3 regions of the Paenibacillus sp. WC2504 genome follow, and region 1 is predicted to be linked to each of the others. Evidence: riboswitches for the same ligand, from Rfam matches in the RefSeq annotation. Region 1 holds a riboswitch; each other region holds the start of a gene.
The links. A riboswitch is a leader RNA that binds a small molecule or an ion and turns the genes downstream of it on or off. The one in region 1 is predicted to bind cyclic di-GMP.
Positions count from the first base shown of each region.

Region 2: linked by a shared signal. The riboswitch ahead of ACUN27_RS28290 (hypothetical protein) and the one ahead of ACUN27_RS01675 (putative bifunctional diguanylate cyclase/phosphodiesterase) in region 1 are both predicted to bind cyclic di-GMP.
Region 3: linked by a shared signal. The riboswitch ahead of ACUN27_RS30595 (hypothetical protein) and the one ahead of ACUN27_RS01675 (putative bifunctional diguanylate cyclase/phosphodiesterase) in region 1 are both predicted to bind cyclic di-GMP.

Region 1 is NZ_JBQZFH010000001.1:368,816-373,060, forward strand. Features, by position in the region: gene ACUN27_RS01660 (S-layer homology domain-containing protein) at 1-423, shown strand, start outside; gene ACUN27_RS01665 (hypothetical protein) at 558-719, opposite strand; gene ilvA (threonine ammonia-lyase IlvA) at 892-2,148, shown strand; cyclic di-GMP riboswitch class I at 2,219-2,307, shown strand; gene ACUN27_RS01675 (putative bifunctional diguanylate cyclase/phosphodiesterase) at 2,394-3,923, shown strand; gene ACUN27_RS01680 (BMP family lipoprotein) at 4,189-4,245, shown strand, end outside.
Region 2 is NZ_JBQZFH010000001.1:6,272,659-6,276,903, reverse strand. Features, by position in the region: gene ACUN27_RS28295 (MDR family MFS transporter) at 111-1,337, shown strand; cyclic di-GMP riboswitch class I at 1,438-1,531, shown strand; gene ACUN27_RS28290 (hypothetical protein) at 1,635-1,934, shown strand; gene ACUN27_RS28285 (exopolyphosphatase) at 2,065-2,979, shown strand; gene gloA2 (SMU1112c/YaeR family gloxylase I-like metalloprotein) at 3,050-3,448, shown strand; gene ACUN27_RS28275 (stalk domain-containing protein) at 3,641-4,245, opposite strand, start outside.
Region 3 is NZ_JBQZFH010000001.1:6,764,891-6,769,135, forward strand. Features, by position in the region: gene ACUN27_RS30585 (hypothetical protein) at 1-61, opposite strand, end outside; gene ACUN27_RS30590 (copper amine oxidase N-terminal domain-containing protein) at 185-1,177, opposite strand; gene ACUN27_RS30595 (hypothetical protein) at 1,723-1,932, opposite strand; cyclic di-GMP riboswitch class I at 1,988-2,078, opposite strand; gene ACUN27_RS30600 (VanZ family protein) at 2,180-2,710, opposite strand; gene ACUN27_RS30605 (hypothetical protein) at 2,748-3,770, opposite strand; gene rfbA (glucose-1-phosphate thymidylyltransferase RfbA) at 3,833-4,245, opposite strand, start outside.

The DNA of each region.
Region 1 (4,245 bases):
GGCGGGAACGGTGGCATCTATTACGGAGCGGATCGCAAAGCTTCCTTTGCGGATGTAAGCAACGCTTCCCCTTATTTTGCCTATGTCGAAAATGCGGTTGACCGCGGTTTGCTGGACGTTGGCGCTGATTTCAACCCAGAAGCTACGCTAAGTCGCGAAGAGATGGCACAATTGATCGTTAAGGCACTTGGATACAAAAACCTGGCGAAATTCGACGGCGTGTTCAACAGCCAATTCGCGGATGCCGCTGAAGTTAAGCAAGTAGGTACCGCTGCGATTGTGGTAGGGCTTAACATTATGTCCCTCAACGATGGCAAGTTTGCGCCGCAACAAGAAGTGTCAAGGGCACAAGCAGCAAGCGCGTTTTACCGTTTCTTGCAGAAACGGGCGGAGCTGCAAGATCAGCCACGTTACTACTACTAGGAAGCCGGTATGAGGATCATAGTTCCCCAATAGTGCGAGATTCGCGTGGTCATTACCGTATATACTGAAAAAAAGGCTATCTTACAGGTCATAGACCCGCAAGATAGCCCTTTCTTCACGCGCTTATTCATGTTCTAAAACATTGGAAATACATAATGAACTAAGAAATATAGAACTCCGAAGATGATGATGATGTAAGCTGCATACTTAATGAAGGTGGAAGCTACTAAACTGGAATCCGATTTTTTCTCTACATGGCGTTCTTCAATGTCAATATTACGTGGTTGTGTCGACATAGCAATCACTCCCTTATAAAGTATCTTGCTAGTTAATACCCGCCATATTTTGGAGTGAAACATCAGCATTCATAAAATGTTCCAATAATATTTTCTTACAGGCGCTCCTCAGTGTGCTACAATAATCTTTAAAATTTATTACGCATATTGGAGAGAAAGGAAGTAAGAGAAAATGGTTGTTTCCGGAAAAGTAGGTTTGGAAGAAATTATTAGGGCCAATCATGTGCTCAGCAAGGTGATCGAACCATCGCCTCTGCAACGCAATGAGCTGCTCTCTAACTTGTATGAATGTAACGTTTATTTGAAACGTGAAGATATGCAGGTCGTTCGTTCTTTTAAAATTCGCGGAGCGTACAATGTGATCCAAAGTTTGACCCCGGAAGAACGCGAAGCGGGAGTCGTGTGCGCAAGCGCAGGCAATCACGCACAAGGCGTTGCTTACTCTTGTAAGCAGTTGGGAATTGAAGGGAAAATCTTCATGCCAACGACGACGCCAAGGCAAAAAATCTCGCAGGTGAAGTTGTTTGGCGGATCTTTTGTAGAAGTGATTCTGACAGGGGATTCTTTCGATGATTCATCTAATCACGCCAAGGCCTACTGTGCCAAAGAAAATAAGGTGTTCATTCACCCTTTTGATGATATTCGCACGATCGCGGGACAAGGGACTGTCGGTCTGGAAATTATGAATCAGATGTCCGATACGCCTGACTTTATTTTTGCCACCATCGGGGGCGGCGGTCTTGTAGCTGGTGTGGCGACTTATGTGGACAGCGTTTCTCCACGTACCAAGATTATTGGCGTTGAGCCAGAGGGCGCTGCAAGTATGCAGGCGTCGCTCAAGCAGGGCAAAGTCGTTACTTTGTCTACGATTGAGAAATTTGTAGACGGCGCAGCTGTGAAGCAGGTAGGCGAGCTTACCTTTGATATTTGCAAAGAAAAGCTGGACGATATTGTTGTTATTCCTTCAGGGAAGGAATGCACGACGATTCTGGAGCTTTACAACAACAACGCCATCGTGATTGAGCCAGCAGGGGCTCTGCCTGTTGCGGCGCTTGATGCTTACCGGGATCAAATTCGCGGCAAAAACGTAGTTTGTATCATCAGCGGTGGTAATAATGACATAGACCGGATGCAGCAAATCAAAGAAAGATCGCTCGTGTACGAGGGCTTGAAACATTATTTCATCCTCAATTTCCCTCAGCGTGCAGGCGCTTTGCGTGAATTTCTGGAGGAAGTTTTGGGGCCGACCGACGATATTACCCGGTTTGAGTATACGAAAAAGAACAATCGGGATGATGCTCCAGCACTAGTCGGCATCGAGCTGAAGAATAAAGATGATTATGAGGGTCTTATTGAACGTTTGTCCCGCAAGGACTATGATTATATCGAGATCAATAAAGATCCCAAACTTTTTAATTTGCTAATTTAACTAAAAATAGCCAGAGTAGAAAAAATTGTGATATAGTTAAATAGTCCTGCTTTTTCTTTGTTTACCTGAATATTGTAAAAGGCAAACTTGCCGAAAGGTAAGGACGCAAAGCTCCGGGTCTTAGGTTGCCGCCGCAACGATGATGGCTGGGCTGCCGAGAGGAGCAGTTTACCGATACAGGTACGCCTACGGCTATTCCAAATGGAATAGCCTTTTTTGATGACCGGAATGGAGGTTCCCCCCGAATGAGAAGCCTTTTTTTAAAGTGGATTCAACAGATGAAAGATCAGGAGCTCCGCTATGTGGGCATCCTTGGTTTCTTTCTGCTGACGGCTAATCTACTTGCTGCTGCTTCTTTTACATTTACCCCGAAGATGATAGTGTTCGTTCTCATTCAAGCACTTATTTGCTTCTTTTTTGCCATTCGCATCCGTCACCTGCGGCTTAACAGCATCGAACAGGAGGAGAAGAGTAAGCAGCTGGCTTACTTGGCTTACCATGATACATTAACGGGATTGCCGAATCGACGGCTGTTCGAGGACCGCTTAAAGCGCGTGCTCCTTCATGCTCAGCGCTATGACCAGCTAGCAGCAGTTGTATTTCTCGACATGGATAGATTCAAGGAGGTTAATGATTCCTATGGCCATGCCTCTGGTGATCAGCTCATTCGATTGGCTGCGGAGAGATTGTTAGGCTGTCTGCGTGGTTCGGATACGGTGTATCGGCAGGGTGGCGACGAGTTTATTATTTTGCTTGAATCTTTTACCAAACCGGAAGACGTCCGAGCAGTGGCTATGCGCATTCAAAATGTCCTGGATGAACCCTTTATCCTGGATGGAAAAACCGTTACGATAACCGCTAGTATGGGAATTGCATTATATCCGCTAGACGGCACTAAGCCCGAACAGCTTCTTCAGCGTGCAGATGAAGCGATGTACGAGGCCAAAAACCATGAGAATAGCCGCTTCCAGTTCTATGCGTCAGACATTGATACGATGGTGAAGAGCAAGGCTCACATGGAGAACGAGCTGCGCTTGGCTTTAGAGCAGGAACAGTTCGAATTACGGTATCAGCCGCAATATGAAATCGCAGGCCGCAAGCTCATCGGCATGGAGATCAGCCTCTACTGGGAGAAGGGGGCTAAGCAGCTTAGCAAGCTCATGGATTGGCGGAAAGCAGCGGATGAACTGGGATTCATGGTGCCTATCGGCAAGTGGGCGTTTCAGACCGCGTGCAGGCAGATGAGAGACTGGCAGAAGGCCGGTCAAGAGCCGCTCCGAATGACGTTCACCATTAAATCTTCGCAGTTTAAAGATGATCATTTTATTGCCCATATAGCTGATGTGCTGCAAGAAACAGGTATCGATCCCAGTCTGGTCGAGCTGGACCTTACGGAGAGCATCACGTCTTCCAACGTGCAAGAAGCAAGCAAGAAGCTGACGATGCTGAAAAAGCTTGGCGTACGCATTGCCATGGATGACTTGTGTACGGGGCTTTTTACACGAAGCGGGCTGGAAGGTATGCCGCTGGATAGTGTAAAGCTGGACAGCACGCTGATCAGAGACCTTGTCGATGATGACGAAAATCAACTGCTTGCAGCTGCTATCGTTCGGATGGCCCACCGATTAGGGTTAAAGTTAATTGCGAAAGGTGTCGAAACGGAAGAGCAATTCGAATACCTGAAATTTCTGCAATGTACGGAGGTGCAAGGAAAACTGTTCAGCAATCCGCTATCCTCCGATCAATTCCTGACATTGATGACCATAAAAAATTAAAAATAGGTCATCTAGATTTTATTGACCGGCGGTAGTATAATAAATAATTGGGGCTTAAAACCTATATTGTGGGGCTTTACAAAAAGACCATGTCAACTTGGTTAACATCACGAATTATGATCATTTGCTGCAGGATTGCTTTTCACTTAAGTTGCAAAGTGATACACTCGGTCTATGATCAGACATACATAATTTAACTGATTCTGGTCAACCTAGAATGTGGGATTTAAGGTACAATTTTAAATTTATTTTGGGGGTAAAGATGATGAAAAAAGTATTCACAACAGCGTTAATGGCTGTCACTGTTTCCGCGGTTGCTTTG
Region 2 (4,245 bases), 5.9 Mb from region 1:
TCGACAAAAACATATAATTAAGGACACGAACTACCGTTTTTCGTGTATAATGAGTTCTTGATCTCATTTCTTAACCTTTGGTAAATTATCAGCGAGAGGAGTTCTGACAGATGAATCGATTACGTGGTTTTCTTGGTTCGTATCATCCGATTGTACATACGTTAATTTTGGGAACGGTCATGGCCAGAGCGGCGTCTTCCATGAGTCTGCCTTTTCTGGCGATTTACTTAGCTAAACATACGTCGATGAGCGCAGTAATGATTGGGGTCGTAATTGGAATGGGAGCCTTGGCAGGAACAGTCGGAGGTTTTATCGGCGGTAATTTATCGGACCGATTCGGCCGACGCATTATCATGCTCGCTGCACTTTTTGGATGGGCGGTTGTGTTTGTAGGTTTTAGTATCGTGAAACTACCGGTTTTGTTCATGATGCTGAACATGCTGAACGGCTTGTGCCGCTCCTTCTACGAACCGGTCTCGCAAGCCTTGATGGCGGATTTGACCGAGCCGGCCAAGCGACTCAGTGTGTTTTCAATGAGATACATGGCCATCAATGTTGGTGTTGCTATAGGACCTTTATTGGGTGCTTTTTTTGCAACAATGGACGGAGCACTGCCGTTTCTACTCACTGGAATCGTATATTTTATCTATGCGGTTACCCTCTACGTTCTCCTTATCGTTTTTGGTATTAAGCAAATAGAAGGGGAGAAGAAACAACCTGTTACGTTTGTCTCTGCATTGCGGGTTATTCAACGTGATGTCACGTTTCGCTATTTTATTCTTGGCGGAATTATAGGGGCTATTGGCTACTCGCAAGTCATGGTGACACTATCGCAATATTTGGAGCAGAACTTCACTGAAGGTGTTAAACTGTTTGCTGTCCTCATGAGTGTCAATGCCATTGTGGTAATTGCGATGCAAATACCGCTTACACGGATTTCTGATAAGTACTCGCCACTTGTAGCGATTATTTTAGGAAATTTGATGTTTGCGTTAGGCGATATCGGTTTTGCATTCTCGCATTCGTTAGTACCCATGATTATTTCCATGGCGATTTTTACACTAGGAGAAATATTGAATTACCCCGCGGCCAACATGCTGATTGATAAGCTGGCACCGGAACATATGCGCGGTACTTATTTTGGTGCACAAACGTTAACCAACGTAGGTCATTTTATGGGACCTTGGGTTGGCGGCTTTCTGCTCGTAGCGTATGGGGGCACTGCACTTTATCTGGTCATCGCCTTTGTAACCCTTGCGGGATCTCTCTTTTATTGGAAAGGTGCCAATAATCTACAAGCACTGCCCAAAAATAGGTCGAAAAAAGAAGTTTTTTGATAAATAATGCAAAATTAGTTCTTGCGAACTATACGATTTCAAAAGAACTTCCCTTATTCTTGAGAGTGTAGTTATTTCTTGTAAAAGACTTCACAACACATCTCGACAATGGCAAAACTGACGAAAGTCAGTGACGCAAAGCTACAGGGGCTACCTTGTTCATGAATCGGACTCGTTGCCAGCCAGCTGCCGAACGATTGGGTATTCAACTTAGATCCCCTCCGATCGGTACACTATGGTGGGGTTTTTCTCTGTCATAACTTTCATAAACTATGGATAAAAGGAGGACCAAGCAGCATGCAGTCTGATTTACATGAAGAGCAAAAAGTAACATCACTTTGCGGCAATCATGTTGCCCGTTTGGTGCCATCCTCGGATGGACCAAAGCTATTGATTAATTTAGAAGAGTACGCGCTTAATGAATCTTGCTGGGATGTTGAAATGTTTCAGGGGAGAAGCAACAGCATTTTGATTTTCTATTGGAAAGGTGAAGTTAAGCTTTCTGTGAAAATGCCTCCGATGCCGCAAATTGAAGCATTTATGACTAGACTCTACCAAATTTTAACTTCCAAATTAAGAACGGTTCAGCCCATATAGGCGAACTGTTTTTTTTTATCCCAAAAGCTCTAATGACAAAATGATTGTCACAAATCGACAGGTACTGATATAATGATACACATATTCATACATAGTTCTTAAGTACTAACTTCGTAGGGGGATTTGCGCTATGCGATTAATTACGCGTTCGGATTTTGACGGTTTAGTATGCGCAATGCTTTTCAAAAAGCTAAACATGGTCGATGAAATGAAATTCGTTCATCCCAAAGATATGCAGGATGGTCTGATCGAGGTTACCGAGAACGATATTTTGGCGAATGTGCCTTATGTTGCAGGTTGCGGATTATGGTTTGACCATCATTCCAGTGAACTTGAGCGGATGGGTGAGAAAGTAGCTTTCAAAGGGGAAACCCGTATTGCACCAAGCGCAGCACGCGTCGTATATGATTATTATGGTGGGCAAGAAACCTTTGGTGATATTGATGATATTATGCAAGGCGTAGATAAAGCGGATGCTGCACAATTCAGTAAAGAAGATATTTTGAATCCAACGGGTTGGGATTTATTATCGTTCATCATGGATGCCCGTACGGGTTTAGGACGCTACCGGGACTATCGAATTAGCAATTATCAACTAATGGAAGAGCTTGTGGATCACTGTGCAGTGATGACGGTCGATCAAATTATGGAGCTTCCGGACGTTAAGGAGCGGGTTGAACGGTATTATGAATTGGATGCTCTATACCGTGAAATGCTTGCAAAGCATACATATACAGAAGGAAATGTGATCATTACGGATCTTCGTGATGTGGAAACCATCTATCCTGGTAACCGTTTCATGGTTTACGCGCTTTATCCAGAGCAGAATGTATCCATTTGGATCGTGGACGGACGTAACAAACAAAATTGTGTATTTGCTTGTGGACACAGCATTGTGAACCGCACCTCTCAAACGAACATCGGGACTTTGATGCTCCAAAATGGTGGAGGCGGTCACCACGCAGCAGGTACGTGTCAGGTAGAATATGCGCAAGCAGAGAATATTTTGAAGAAAATTGTTGAAACGATGAGAGCAGACGGATAAAATAAGAATCGAGCCGCAGGATGGGTAATTCCCGGAATGCGGTTTATTTATGGAGTCGGGAGGCATGTTAGTGAAAATCGATCGCATTCATCATGTGGCCATTATTAGCTCGAATTACGAAAAGTCGAAGCATTTCTATGTTGATTTACTAGGAATGACGATCGTAAATGAGTTGTACCGGGCAGAACGTGATTCCTACAAGCTGGATTTGCGCATAGGAGAAACAGAGCAGCAGATTGAGTTGTTTTCGTTCCCTAATCCACCCTTAAGAGTGGATAGACCGGAAGCGCGAGGACTTCGACACTTGGCATTTGTAGTTGGAAATATGGACGAAAGCGTCAAGGAACTAGAGAGCAAGGGAATTGCGGTTGAACCGGTACGAATTGATCCCATAACAGGTGATCGGTATACGTTTTTTGCAGACCCAGATGGACTCCCGTTAGAGTTGGTGGAACATGCCGAACGATGATTTATCAAAAAATGAGCAAAAAACAAAATTAGGATTTGCAATAGGATGCCTATGGAGTATTCTGCTGTCTATTCCGCTTTGGGCCATAATCATATGGCTATCGATGAAAAAATAAATCCCTCAAACGCTCGACTGAACAGGGTCGGATTAGCGGTTGGGGGATTTTTTTTGTTGGCTATTGGTGGTATAAAACTAGTAAACGTTGATGCGTCGTATAATTCCGTTTAGGCTGTCATAAATCACGATGTTACCACGATGATCGATAGTAAAAAGGAAACTGCCCTTGAAGCTTAAAGCGCCAGGACCATTAACTTGATCGGTAATGGATTTACCATCAATGATTTTATCATTTTCGGCGGGCTGCTCATAGGTTTGTGTTTTCGGATCATATAAACCCTTGTTATAGGTCAAAAGAGCAACATTAGTGTACTCATCCATTTTACCAGCAACATCAACTTGATAAACCTTAGTAGTATCTGAAATGTAGAAATATCCATTCCTCGATGAGGCTCCTGTTATTTGATCCAAATTAACACTCGCTACCTCAGTAATAGTGCCGTCCAAGTTAACCTTGCTGATTTTTTTATTCGTTTTATCAAGGAGATACATTTTCCCGTCTGTGTTTAAAGAAACGTAACTTGCCTTCTTATCAGGTAGGAGTCCAATTACTTTACTCTCGTTCGGTACCTGAAAGTCGAATACTTTCCCCAAAAATACATTGCTGTAGTAAAAGTGATCTTGATCTAAAAACGAGATAAAATTGTTTTCTTCATTCATGGAACTTTCTAAATTAAAAG
Region 3 (4,245 bases), 6.4 Mb from region 1:
CGCCACCAACTGGCGGACGAAATTCAAGTTCTTCCTGATTCGTCATTAAAGGATCACTCACATTCTTGTGTAGTTGAAATGCCTAATACACTGTATGTGTAAATGCCTAGTTGGTGATTAGTTTACTGAAATTGGGCGAAAATAAAACCGGACACATCCATATGGATGAGCCCGGTTTAGAGGATTAATTGCTGATAATTTCATTTTTAGCGTCTTCTTTGATTTGATTATACTGTTCTTTGTAAGTATTGATGATGCTTGTATCATACCCATTGTCCGTTAGCTTCGTGTCTAAATCATTCATGAGCCGATTAAACGTTGCATCGGTTTCAGCAATTTTATTCAATGCCTCTGCAATTAAATTCTTATCTTGCGTGTTTTTATATTGATTATATAAAGATGTCAGTTCTTCTTTACTTTTTGCTTGAAGCTGTCTGAGCTGAGCTTCCGTCTCGGATTTGAGTGCATCCAAAGATGGTTTTGTTATATTTCCACCTCCGCTGCCGCCAGTCCCACCACCACCAATCGCGCCTCCACCTCCAGCTGCTGGAGCTTGAGGATCCGGTTTAGGAGTTTCAGGAACCTTAATCTCAGGATCTTTAACATCAGGAGTAGTCACAGCTGAAACCGTGTAAGTTTCTGGATCCCAACTAATCGTTTTGCCAACAGACTCAGAGAAAAAACGCATAGGCACATATAGACTACCGTCGACGATGTAACCAGGTAAATCATCAGAAGGGCTCTTCGCGACACCATCGAAAATAAAGGCAACCTTCTCTTTGTACACATTTAACTTGCTAGAGACTAACTTGGATTTATCTATCTTCTCATTGCTTTTTGAATAAACCTGTGTGTTGAGCTTGTACTCTTTAATGTTAACTTTGTCTGCTTCTTTAGGTTCGGAAATCGTTACTGTGTATGTATCTGCATCCCATTTCACTGCTTTATCCAAAGAATAAGAAATGAACCTGATCGGGACATAAGTACTACCTTCATAGATAAAACCCATTTGACCTTCCGGCGGCGCGTACTCCTTACCGTCGAACTTGAAATGCATAGGGATTTGATAGACATCCACGTCTACGGGGGTCTGTGAGGCAGATGCTCCAGTACTTATTCCCAATAATAGAGCTAATGATAATCCTGCTGCTGTTGTGTAATGTTTTTTCACTTTCATATAATAGACACCTCGTATAGTTATTTGGTTGTAGTGACTTACCCAACTTTTATTTCAGCATTTGAAGACTTGGAATAGGCGGCAATATTCAGCAATCAGCAACAATAGTAACAATAGACCATATTACCCATTTAAAAACATAACTGCTAAACCGTTTTCCCCTCCCTGCCTATCAAATTAAAAGACTCCATGTTATAAATACACTTTTTTAAAAAAACACTTGTTAATTTAACAGGGAAATAACAACAATGTTGAGAATAAGAAATTAACTATTTACAAAGTCCAAGTACTATAACTCTCTTTAAATTTGTAATGTCTAAACAGCTGTATTAATCCTAAACAAAGAGGTGCTGCATTTTGATTAATGACATGGATGAAAACAAAAATAATCGTATTTTTATGTTTAAAGGTTGTTTATGGGGATTGCTTATTATGATCCCATTTTGGAGTGTAGTTATCTATTTCATAATAAAGTACTTGTAAGTGCTAGTATCTTAGTGCCTTAAATAAAAAAAGCACCCAAAAAGGTGCTCTAATCTTTCTTTTTATGTTAAACAAACCTGTCCAATAACTTCATTTCCTTTTTCAAAGCGCTGGGCATCGTCATTCAAGAAAGTGGATACTGCGTTTTGAGAAATCTCATTCGTAAACATAGTCTCAGCCATCTCGTCTGCTCGTTTTGCAACAGTACATATACTAAAATAAAAAATACACCCCACAATCCAAAAAATAGTCAATATGATTAGCCAAATCATACTCTTCTCTACCTCCTAATAGTTTGTTCCACATAAGAATCAGACGGAGGCCGTATTCGGCAGCTGGCTGACATACTGATTATTTTCTCAGCTTAGTCCCTCTAGCTTTGCGTCACTGACTTTCATCAATTTTGCCATTGTCTTACGATTTATGTGATTGTCGTTTATAGGATTATTTTAGCAAACGATACAGATGCGACATCTGCCATCCGAACCATTATTCGGATCAACACTTAGGTATAACGAACTATATTTCGCTATTTTTCGCCTTTCGTACCGTTTGACATATATGTGACACAGACAAATACAGCAGGATACCAAATATAGCACCCACTGCGTCTAAAACGACATCTGCCGGTTTAGAGCTTCGATCCTTAATAAAACTTTGGTGGAATTCATCCGATACTGCGTATACCGTGCATAATAACACAGAAATGAGAAAGTTCCTGCCAAAACCGCATCGCAAAAATACATGGAGTAAGCGGGCAATTAGCCCTCCGAGTACTCCATATATGAATAGATGAGCAAATTTACGTACTAAAAATTCCACGAAACTGCTTGCACTACTCGTTTTTAGACTTATTGTCTCAGCACCATAATTAATACTAGTACCCAAAAAATGTTCGTTTATCGTTTTTTCAGATATTTTCTTTTTAATCCACGGTTTAAGATCCTGCATTTGATGAGTCTGAGAAGAGAGTCCATAAATCAAGCCAAGCAATATTAAAATTGGGAGCACATACAATAGAAACTTAAGAATGTTTGATTTCTTTATCATGATGTATCACCCACAGGTTCCGTATAAACTCTCTAACCTATTTACTTGATAAAGCTTTTTCAATTTGACCAATTGCACTGCCTTGCGCCGCTTGCTTCATAGAATAATAGGATTGCTTCCAGTCATCAATCTCTCCAGAGCTTACTCCTGCTTTCGCTGCATCCGAAAGTATCCCATTAAAGTTAGTATCACACTTCGACTCCGCATCCACAAACTTTTGCATAAACATGCTTTGCAGCTCTTTAAGCCCAAGATCTTTCTTTCCTTTCTTTGCACTCACTATACCGGAGACAAGATTGTTGATATTGCCTTGGCAGCTGGTTTTTAATGAATCTAGCTTGGCAGTGTAGACCGCGATAAGTGATGGGTCAGATTTTTGGTCAGATGGTGTAGAAGACGGCTGGACTTGACTTGGCAGCTGTTCTTCATCTGCATGTTCAACATTCTCTTGTTTATTGTTCTGCTCTTGAACTTGCTGGCTATCCAGTGACTTTTCCTTATTTTTTAACTCAGCGAGAATTTTCTTGCGTTCTTCTGTGTCATACACGCCAATTAACTCAATTGGATAACTAGGGTCAAGGATTTTTAACTCCTTACCGTAGGGCATAGTAATTGCTCGCAGTGACTCTATTTCTTCCGTTGAAAGTTTAGAAAGAAGTAAGTCGCGAATTTTTTGTTTCTCATTATTGGAAAGCTTATCACTGGCCTGACCAGTCAAGTAGTATACTTCTTTCAAACTAAGACCTGACTTTAGTAAGATAGCCGCTGCATCCAAAGCATCTTGAGATTGAATTGGTTTGGTAGCAAATTCATTCGCTTTGTCAACAGGGGATGAAATGAAAGAAGGAAGAGTTGTGGAATTTGTTTTGCTACTATCTTCTCCCCCCTCTCGCTTTTCTTCAACGACATCTTTACTAACAGTTGCGTGCCGCTTCAACACATCTTCCACTTGGATAGAATGAATTTTGTAATATATATATCCTATTGCCACAAACAATATGATAGATACCGAACTAACTATCCATATAGTCCATCGAATCCAAGGTTTTAAATTTCTCACAATAGGTACATCCTCATTTCTTGCAGTTCTAACATAGTATCAATTTTCACTTTATTTTCACATCAGACATACACAGGCTTCCTTTTCAGCGCCTGGTTGGCTATTTTCAGTAAATACTTACCATATTCATTTTTCATCATAGGTTCCGCCAAATTTAAAAGCTGCTCCCGTGATATATATCCTCTGTTAAAAGCAATCTCCTCAAGACAAGCTATTTTTAGACTTTGTCTCTTCTCTATGGTCTCAATAAACTGTGAAGCTTTTAGTAGGGATTCATGTGTGCCAGAGTCCAGCCAGGAATACCCTCTGCCAAGAATCTCAACATTTAACAGTTCTAGATGTAAATACTCTTTATTAATATCGGTAATTTCAAGTTCACCACGATCGGAAGGTCTGATTCTTTTGGCAATCTCAACAACCTTATTATCATAGAAGTAAAGTCCAGTGACTGCATAATTCGAGCGAGGTATATTTG